DNA from 2 places in the Shewanella sp. MM_2022_3 genome. Region 2 is predicted to be linked to the other one. Evidence: predicted binding sites of a transcription regulator. Region 2 holds the regulator's gene; the other holds the start of a gene.
What was found. Region 2 encodes sigma-54, which starts transcription at its own class of promoters, with help from an activator protein. Its sites were predicted from a motif close to GTTGGCACGNNNNTNGNNT; they were not measured.
Positions count from the first base shown of each region.

Region 1: the regulator sigma-54 is predicted to act here: its motif matches at 1,801-1,819, upstream of MMG82_RS09885 (flagellar assembly protein FlgT).

Region 1 covers NZ_JAKZGV010000013.1:69,018-73,530, reverse strand. Annotated here, with positions in the region: gene MMG82_RS09895 (6-hydroxymethylpterin diphosphokinase MptE-like protein) at 1-378, opposite strand, end outside; tRNA gene MMG82_RS09890 (tRNA-Arg) at 426-501, opposite strand; gene MMG82_RS09885 (flagellar assembly protein FlgT) at 557-1,732, opposite strand; gene MMG82_RS09880 (FlgO family outer membrane protein) at 2,011-2,643, shown strand; gene MMG82_RS09875 (LPP20 family lipoprotein) at 2,640-3,089, shown strand; gene MMG82_RS09870 (flagellar protein FlgN) at 3,212-3,637, opposite strand; gene flgM (flagellar biosynthesis anti-sigma factor FlgM) at 3,640-3,966, opposite strand; gene flgA (flagellar basal body P-ring formation chaperone FlgA) at 4,041-4,513, opposite strand, start outside.
Region 2 covers NZ_JAKZGV010000001.1:30,530-35,042, reverse strand. Annotated here, with positions in the region: gene rapZ (RNase adapter RapZ) at 1-531, opposite strand, end outside; gene ptsN (PTS IIA-like nitrogen regulatory protein PtsN) at 528-971, opposite strand; gene hpf (ribosome hibernation promoting factor) at 974-1,261, opposite strand; gene MMG82_RS00185 (RNA polymerase factor sigma-54) at 1,290-2,765, opposite strand; gene lptB (LPS export ABC transporter ATP-binding protein) at 2,872-3,603, opposite strand; gene lptA (lipopolysaccharide transport periplasmic protein LptA) at 3,600-4,151, opposite strand; gene lptC (LPS export ABC transporter periplasmic protein LptC) at 4,138-4,513, opposite strand, start outside.

The sequences.
Region 1 (4,513 bases), on a different contig from region 2:
TACCACATTCGGATGACTTAGCCATTCCCGCTGATCGGTATAACAAAGCAGTAACGCGAATACGGCTAAGTTTAAAATGCAAGCTTCGATTTTTTGATATTGCGGATTATCCGTTAATAGACTCGGCACATCACCCATACCCACGCCATAAACCGTGACTTGGTGAACATTTGAGGGAAGGGTACTAATAAACAGCTGTGCTTCAGCGATGCGGTCATGGCGACTGCTGAGCTGAATGCCATTAACACTGATAGTTTGGTTTTGGCCTTGGACTAAGTGTGCATCAAGATGGTCAATTGATTGGCTTTTTATCGCAGCAGCCACAATTGGCCAGCGTTTAGCAATAATACTCAGATTAGTGGCAAATAGTTCAGTCATTCCGTTTCCTCGGAAGCTTTCGTGTTGATATTACCGACATCACTATCTGGTCTCTCCACAGGGACTCGAACCCCGATCGGCCGCTTAGGAGGCGGCTGCTCTATCCTGTTGAGCTATGAAGAGACACTGGTGATTATACTGGTTTTATCTTTGATTAAAAGGCTTATGATTTAGTTGCTTAAATCTTAAGCGCGATGTCGTTTATCTGTACATTGTAAACCGCATTTTGGTCAACGAGTACGGCTGTTGCACTTTCTTCACTCACTTGTTCAATTTGCACTGTTGCTCGGCTTTTGGTAGCAATGGCACGCATTTCATTGAGTCTATCCGGTAAATTGCGTTGTAACACCACTTGGAACTTATCACCAACTCGAATGCCATGTTTTCGGCCTAGGTTGAGAATAATCCGATCTCCTTGACGACTGACAACTTGCCCAAGTAGTGGTCTACAGTTGAGCGTGTTATCAATATCGCGAGTCGCTTCTTGCAGCAGTTGGCTGATATTTTTGCCGTAGGATGAACGCCAAAATCTATCACTATTGGGGGCAACAATGGCTTGTTCCTCAAATTCCCACCGAGCCGATGTGCTGTAGGTTTTGTTCCATACTTCTTCACCGCTAATGCCGTGATAGAGGCTAAGCTTTAATTGGAACTGCCTTTGTGGCGCTTCATCCCACCATCCCATAAAGGTGGCTTGTACTGGCTCGGTTGAAATATCAATAATTTGCGGTAGTAAAATGTATTGGCTATCGGTAATTTCACTCAGCCAACTCGGAAGTCTATAGCCGCGGATATCGACCAGTTCTTGTGCGATATCGAGTCTTTCTTTGGCATGGATATGGCTGTATCCAGTTGATGAGTAGCCATCAATACTGTTACCGAGTCTTTCGGAGATGACTTCTTCAAATCCTGATAATTGGCCGTAGCGTAATTGTGCTCGATCTTTTATTTGGGCTTGGGGAATAAGGATCGCGGCTTTTAATTGGCCCGTAGGGCATTGTTGTGTTGGGTCATCATTCAGATCGAGCCTGAGCGACACATAAATTTTATTCCCTTGAATGCGTTCACTTACTAACTGAATACTAATCGCTTGAGCGTTACGATTAATGGCGAAGCTGTCTTGTGTGAGATTGCCGTTGGTGGTTTGTTGTTCACTGGATATTTGGATCCCGGTGCTGAGGGTGGCATAGCTAACCGCTTGATTGATGGCTTCTTCCCGCGCTTGGGCGATGTTGCCATTAGTGATGATTGCTTCACCACTGGCTTCGACCCATTCTGCTTGTGCTTGATTAGCTTGAAGTGCGGCCAGCAGTAGGCTGCTAATGATGAGCAAGTGCTTTCTGAGTATGTTCATTAATAAGCCCTTCAGGTCAATTGTGCCAATCAGTTGAGTCAGTTTAATGGCGGTTTTATTGGCTGTAAAAGCAAGTTCCGTGCCTGATTTATGAAATATCCCCAAACTATCTGAAGTTGCTGAATAGGTAAAGAGGGTAAAGTTATTGGCACCGTTGTCGATAATCAGGTGAGTGAATCAAGGATTGTATTTTGACTTGGTCTAATATTTGCAATCTTTTTGACTAAAGATTGCGGCTCGCTTTGAGGCGCATTGATATCGATAATGAGGTTATTCCCATGCTAAAGCGTGCGTTCATTCCCCTGGCTCTTTTGGTGCTGATTGGGTGTGCGACTAAACCCGTTGTGCCGCCAAAACCTAGCCTAGTTGATGGCAATGGTTTGCCGCCGACAGCGGTGATTAATCATTTAGCTCAGCGTATTGTGACCGAGCTAGTCAAGCAAAATGATGCATTGCGTCCTGATCAACCTATTGTTGTAACTACACCAGTATTGGTGGGCGACATGACGAGTACGAATGCGGTTGCGCTGCAATTGCAGCAGGGACTCATGGCATCGTTGCACAGTTTTCAATTTAACGTGGTGGAGTTAAATCTCGCCGATGGACTGCGTGTTACTGGCGAGGGCGATTTTATTTTGACGCGTGATTGGCAAAAGCTTTCGACCAACTTACCTGTTGACCATATTGTGGTATCCACGATGAGCCCGACGACCAATGGCTTAGCCATTAATACTCGAATCGTTACCTTAAGTAACAACCGAGTGGTGTCAGCTTCACAGACCTTTGTTACACAAAAAGAATTAAGCAATTATATGCAGCCCTCTGAGCAAGTGATCTCCCACGATGGGATTTTATATCGTCAGTCGGCTCCCGGTATGAATGAAGTGCGTGTATTAGGAGATGGAAAATGAAACGCTATCTGTTAGTGATTGCGGCGCTTCTACTGACAAGTTGTGCCTCTAGAGACAAGTATGTGCAGTGGGAAGATGTTCCTCCATCTAGCTTCCCTAAGCTAACGGCCATTGGTTATGCCCCGTTAGCGACTCAACCAGCGAAAGAGCAATCTCAAAGAATGTTGATGGCGATGCAAGCATCTAAAATTGTGGCTTACCGTGAGCTAGCTGAACAAGTATACGGCCAAAAGATCACCGCTAACAGCAGTGTCAGTGATTGGATGCTAACCGATGATAATGTTAAAGCTTCAGTCACTGGGGTGATCCGCGGCGCAAGAGTAGTTAAAAGTTATCCCGCAGGTGAGCATTACGTTACTGAGTTAGAACTTGATTTTTCTAAGGTATGGCAAATCTATCAGCAGCAGAGTCGGCCACAGAGAATTAAAGAAGTCACTTACTTTTAAGGTGTCATCTCCTATCCGCCAGAAGACAAGCATGAGATGGTTTGGGTACGGATAATCGATAAACAAAAACCGCGCTTACTAAGCGCGGTTTTTGTTTGAAATCCGTTTGTACTTATAACACCTTACGCTTTTAGATCATTGCCTAAGCTTGAGATTGTTGAGGTTTTACCTTTATCGTTATACGTCAGCGTGGTGGCATTTCGGCTCGCCTGCAAGGCTTGAGCAAAGCGGTTTAGGCTTGCAAGATTCATCTCGATCAAACTAGCATTTTGTGCGTTGAGATCTTTGCATTCTGCTAGAGCCTCTTTAACCACTGCCATTTTATCGGATAGCTCAACTTGCTCTGTGAGTAAGGCTTTATCGCTGTGACTAGCCAGCAAGTCATCATTTGCTTTAAGGGCTTGTAGACATGTTGATTTTTGCTCAGCAAGGGACAAAAGCAAATCGGCGTTTTGGTCAACCAAAGCGCCTTTTTCCTTAAGAATAATTTGTTTAAGAACAGCCAAATGGGCGTGTTGTTGATCTACCAGTTTAGCTATTTCTGTCATAGTTACTCTTTATTAAGCTCATTTAATTCTGCTTCGAAGCTGGCAATATTCGCAGCCAACTTTTCGGGATCAATTTTATAACGACCTTCGGCAATGGCTTGTTTTATTTCGGCCACCTTCTTTTGGTCGACTTCAGGTAGACTGGCCATTTTGGTTTGAGCTCCTTGTAACTGTTGAGCTTGAGCCGTAATGACAACAGAGTCACCTTTTAGTTGAGTTGATTTAGCCGCTACCTGAGAGGTTTTCTCGCTTTCGCTGCTTTGTTTAGTGCTGTTTGAACGGACTTGTGCGGCCGCTCCGGCGTTAAATTTGCTAATATCAATTGCCATTTTAGGCTCCAGCGTCATGTATACGGATTTCTTAACTGGGGTATCGGCAGCTTATCGAAAAGCTTTAGCTTATTTTACATTCTAACTTCTACTTCGCCAATCGCTGTAATTATGGCATCTAGCTCTTTGTTAGAACTGCTATTTTTGATTCGAATTTGGTCGCCGATATTACCATCTTGCAGCGCCTCTCCCACAGTTTTTAGTACGAAGTTATTTGAACGCACATAAATCGACACTGTGTCATTTTTACAGACAAAGCAAAGGTTGTTCGCAAAAATAGGATAATTTTTCGCGACTCGGCGTTTAACTCTCACGCCTGTAAGCTGATTAGTATCGCTAAATTGCATACCACGCAAACTATTTTGGTCAACATAGCGGATCTCGACCTGTGAAGGACTGATTAATTCACCTGGCGCTAAGGTTTCGGTTGCGACCACAACAGGAAAAAGAATGTCTACTCTAACAGACATAAAAATCTGCCAAGGGTAGGCGAGATCGGGGGTATCACAACTGACTTTTATTGTGTTATTACGGCTAATTTCGCGTT
Region 2 (4,513 bases):
AGCTTCGGTCGGCATACCATGCTTAAAACCGAAGGACTCGAAGTTGATCACCAGTTCCTTATCGACACTGCCAAGGAGTATTTGCCGCACTTGGTCGCTGAGTTCATAGATATTCAGATTAGAGGTATCTATATAGTGATCCATCTGCTGTGACAGCGGCTCGAGCAATTTGCCTTCAAGCTTGATGGCTTCTTGCAGTGACACTCGGCTCTTAGATAAGGGATGTAAGCGCCGCGTTTCACTGTAGCGTTTGAGCAACACTTTATCGCTGGAGTTTAAGAAGAAGCTGGTGAGTTCAGTGCCCGTAGGCAGGCTGGCAAGCTGTTTAACCAGCACTTTGTCTTGCTCTGGTAAATTGCGCACGTCAACACTGATAGCAACGAGATCGTTACTGCCTTTGAGCTGTTCAAGCAAACTGCCAATCAAAGGCAAAGGCAAATTATCGACACAATAGTAGCCGAGATCTTCAAGCACTCTAAGTGCGACCGATTTGCCTGAGCCTGAACGCCCTGACACTATGACCAGTTTCATCCAATGATTACCTGATAGAGTTCCGTTTCATCATGCGTCTTGCGCAATTGTTTTAATATTTGCTTGTCACTGAGCTTTTCAGCCATGCATGACAAGGTACTTAGGTGCTGCTGACATTGGTCGGCAGGCACGAGTAGTGCAAATAAAATATCGACGGGTTGTTTATCGATAGCATCAAAGGCTATCGGCTCCTCACATTTTATCAATATCGCTATGGGTTGTGTTATATCGGTTAATCGACCATGTGGAATGGCGATACCGTTACCTATACCTGTGCTACCCATCTTTTCGCGCGCCACGAGGCTTTCGAAGATCTCTTGAGATGAGAGGGTGGGGTACTGGGCAGCGGCTAAGTCGCTGATGAGTTCCAGTACCTTTTTCTTACTGCCCGGAGTGGCGCAGGTTGTGCACTCCGGCCGCAGTATGGTACGAAGTTCCATTGCTAGTGTTTTGTTAACTTCTCTTTGTGTTTAATAACCTGACGATCAAGTTTATCAATCAGGACGTCTATGGCAGCATACATATCTGCATGCTCTGAAGTCGCGAAGACTTCACCACCGGTGAGGTTGATTCTCGCTTCGGCAATCTGTTGCATTTTCTCAACATTGAGCACAACGTGCACATTATTGATCTGTTCGAAATGACGTTCAAGTTTTGAAAACTTTTCCTCAACATATGCCCGTAACGATTCAGTAATCTCGATATGGTGTCCACTTAGGTTTATTTGCATAGAAACGTCCTCCGATACTCACAATAGGCTATAAACTTTTACGCTGATTGGAAGGGGGAATAAGCATCGCTTCTCGGTACTTCGCAATGGTTCTGCGCGCAACGTTAATTCCCTGTTCTGCCAGAAGTTGAGCCATCTTGCTGTCGCTTAATGGTTTTTTCTGGTTTTCCGCTGCAACCAGTTTCTTAATGAAAGCTCTGATTGCTGTGGATGAGCACTCACCGCCATCATCCGTCCCGACGTGGCTTGAGAAGAAATATTTTAGTTCAAAAAGTCCTTTTGGGGTATGCATGTATTTTTGAGTCGTCACCCGTGAAATGGTGGACTCATGCATTTCTACCGCTTCGGCGATATCGTTTAGAACCATGGGTTTCATGGCTTCTTCGCCATATTCGAAGAAACCTTGTTGGTATTGCACTATGCAGTTTGCCACCTTGAGCAGTGTTTCGTTGCGGCTTTCAAGGCTTTTGATAAACCATTTGGCTTCCTGCAAATGACCACGAATAAATTGGCTATCTGCTTGATTTTTTGAACTACGAGCCATTGCTGCATATTGCTGATTGACGTTGATTTTTGGCATGCAGTCAGGGTTTAATTCGACCACCCAACGGCCGTTTTTCTTCGACACCGAAACATCGGGGATCACATATTCTTCATCGACAGGGGTGATGAGTAAACCGGGGCGAGGGTTCAAGGTTTGGATCAGCGCAATACTGTCCCTTAACTCGTCCTCTTTCAGTTTGGTCTTACGCATTAACAGCCTAAAGTCGCGGGCGGCGATCAGATCTAGATGATCTTTGATCAGCATGCGGGCATTTTCGATGTGAGGGGTATCAGGCGAAAAATGAGATAGCTGGATCAGTAAACATTCGCTTAAATCCCTTGCCGCGACACCAACGGGGTCGAAGTGTTGAATACGCTTGAGCACGGCTTCGACTTCGTCGAGTTCAATCTCGGGATTGCCCATGGCTTCGAGGATATCTTCAGTGCTTTGAGTGAGATAACCTTGATCGTCGATGGCATCAATAATCGCGGTGGCAATGGCTAAATCGGTTTCAGAGAAGGGCGTGAGGTTTTTTTGCCATTCTAAATGTTCGTACAACCCCTCGCTAGTTTCCCCTTGGAAGGGCATGTCATCTTCACGGCTGGCGCCAGAACCTGAGTTTGGCGATGCGGTAAAGACTTCATCCCAAGTGGTATCCATGGGTAACTCTTCGGGCAGAGATTCTTTGGTCAGCGACTCGGCAATGTCCACGGTGGAATTATCTTGTTCCTGTGGCTGGGCAGTCGTTTCGCTAAAGTCGGTATCGGCGATATCTTGCTTACGTTCGCTAGGCGCGTCAAATTGCTCCTCTTCCAGCTCGAGAAGAGGATTAGAGTCTAAGGCTTGCTGGATTTCTTGTTGCAGTTCCAATGACGACAGTTGCAGCAGGCGAATGGCCTGCTGAAGTTGTGGCGTCATGGTTAACTGTTGACCCAGTTTGAGCTGGAGTGACGCTTTCATGTTACCGCTGATCCCTAGGTTATTATTGTGAGTTTAGGTCGCTTGATATCATATGGATGGAGCCTAGCGCTCTCAAATTCAAGGCTTATTAGCTTTGTTTTAGTAACTATAGCCTGAATTGTTCACCTAAGTACACAGCCCTAACTTGCTGATTGTCTAAGATCTCTGCGGGTGTGCCCTCGGCAATAAGATTACCGTGACTCACAATGTAAGCATGTTCACAGACGTCTAAGGTCTCGCGCACATTGTGGTCAGTGATAAGTACTCCAAGGCCTCGGCTCTTAAGCTGCTCGATAATTTTCTTGATATCGATAACGGAGATCGGATCAACGCCCGCAAAGGGCTCATCAAGCAGAATAAACTTGGGGTTGGCCGCTAAGGCGCGGGCAATTTCGACGCGGCGACGTTCACCGCCCGATAAGGACATGCCTTGGCTGTCACGAATATGGGTGATATGGAACTCTTCTAGCAGTTGCTCTAGTGCTTCTTCGCGCTGGTCACTATTGAGCTCTTTACGGGTTTGCAGTACCGCCATGATGTTGTCGTGTACGGTTAATTTACGAAAGATACTCGCTTCCTGTGGTAGGTAACCAATACCTTTGCGGGCACGCAGATGCATAGGATCGGCGGTTAAATCATCATCGTCGATAAAGATATGGCCTTTATCGCTTTTAACTAAGCCCACGACCATGTAAAAGGTGGTGGTTTTGCCCGCGCCGTTAGGGCCGAGTAGGCCGACGACTTGACCCGTTTTGACCGTCAGGCTGACATCTTTGACAACCTGACGACTCTTATAACTCTTGGCGAGATTCTGTGCTTTTAAGGTGATTTGGGTCATTTAGAATCCTGTTTTTTCACAGGTTTATCTGTTGGTGTATTTTTGAGTTCTTCCTGATAATTATCAGGTTGAATAATGGTAATTACGCGATCATCACCATTGCCGCTACTTTCGGCGATCAGTTTTTGCTGAATAATATCGTAACGAATTAAATTGCCTGTAACTTGACTACCCGCTTGGTCTAGGGTCGCTGTACCAGTTAGGGTCAACGTCCGAGTGGCCATTTCATAGCGAATCTCTTTGGCGCTAGCAGATGCAGGGCGGCCATCATCCAGGATTTGGCTGTAGGTTGCTGGATTTCCTGTAGCCAGTAAGACTTTACTATTTTCGCCTTCGACAGAAAATGCACGGAGTTGATCCGCATGGATTTTAATTGAGCCTTGAACAACTTCAACGGGACCGAAGAAAATGATCTGATTGTTTTTAATGTCCGCAGTTTGACTGACGGCTTTAATTTTCACTTCTTGCTGTAAGTCACCGATCTTGGCGAAGGCATTCATGCTTGTCATTAGCATTAGGCTGGCAAGTAATATGTTATTTTGCTTCATAGGTTCCTACTACCTGACTGGTCAATTGCACTTCCTGCGCGTTAAGGTCGGCATAAAGGCCTTGCCCTTGAATATTAAAATCTTTCCCTGTGACGTAAATGATGCGGTCAGAGGTCATTATCATTGTGTTGAGATCGAGTTCTAAAAAACTGGTGGACAAGGTTTGTATCGGTTCACCAGGGCTGATGGCATCGATAATAACATTATTTTCTAATACAACCTTGCCAGTATCTTTGTTGAGTCGACCTTGATCGGCTTTGATCTGCCATTTTGCTTTACCTTGGTCGGGATACACAAGATAGACAGGCTGAATAAAGTCTGTTTGGTTTTTAAGCTCATAGTGTTCCATGTGCTTTGCCGTG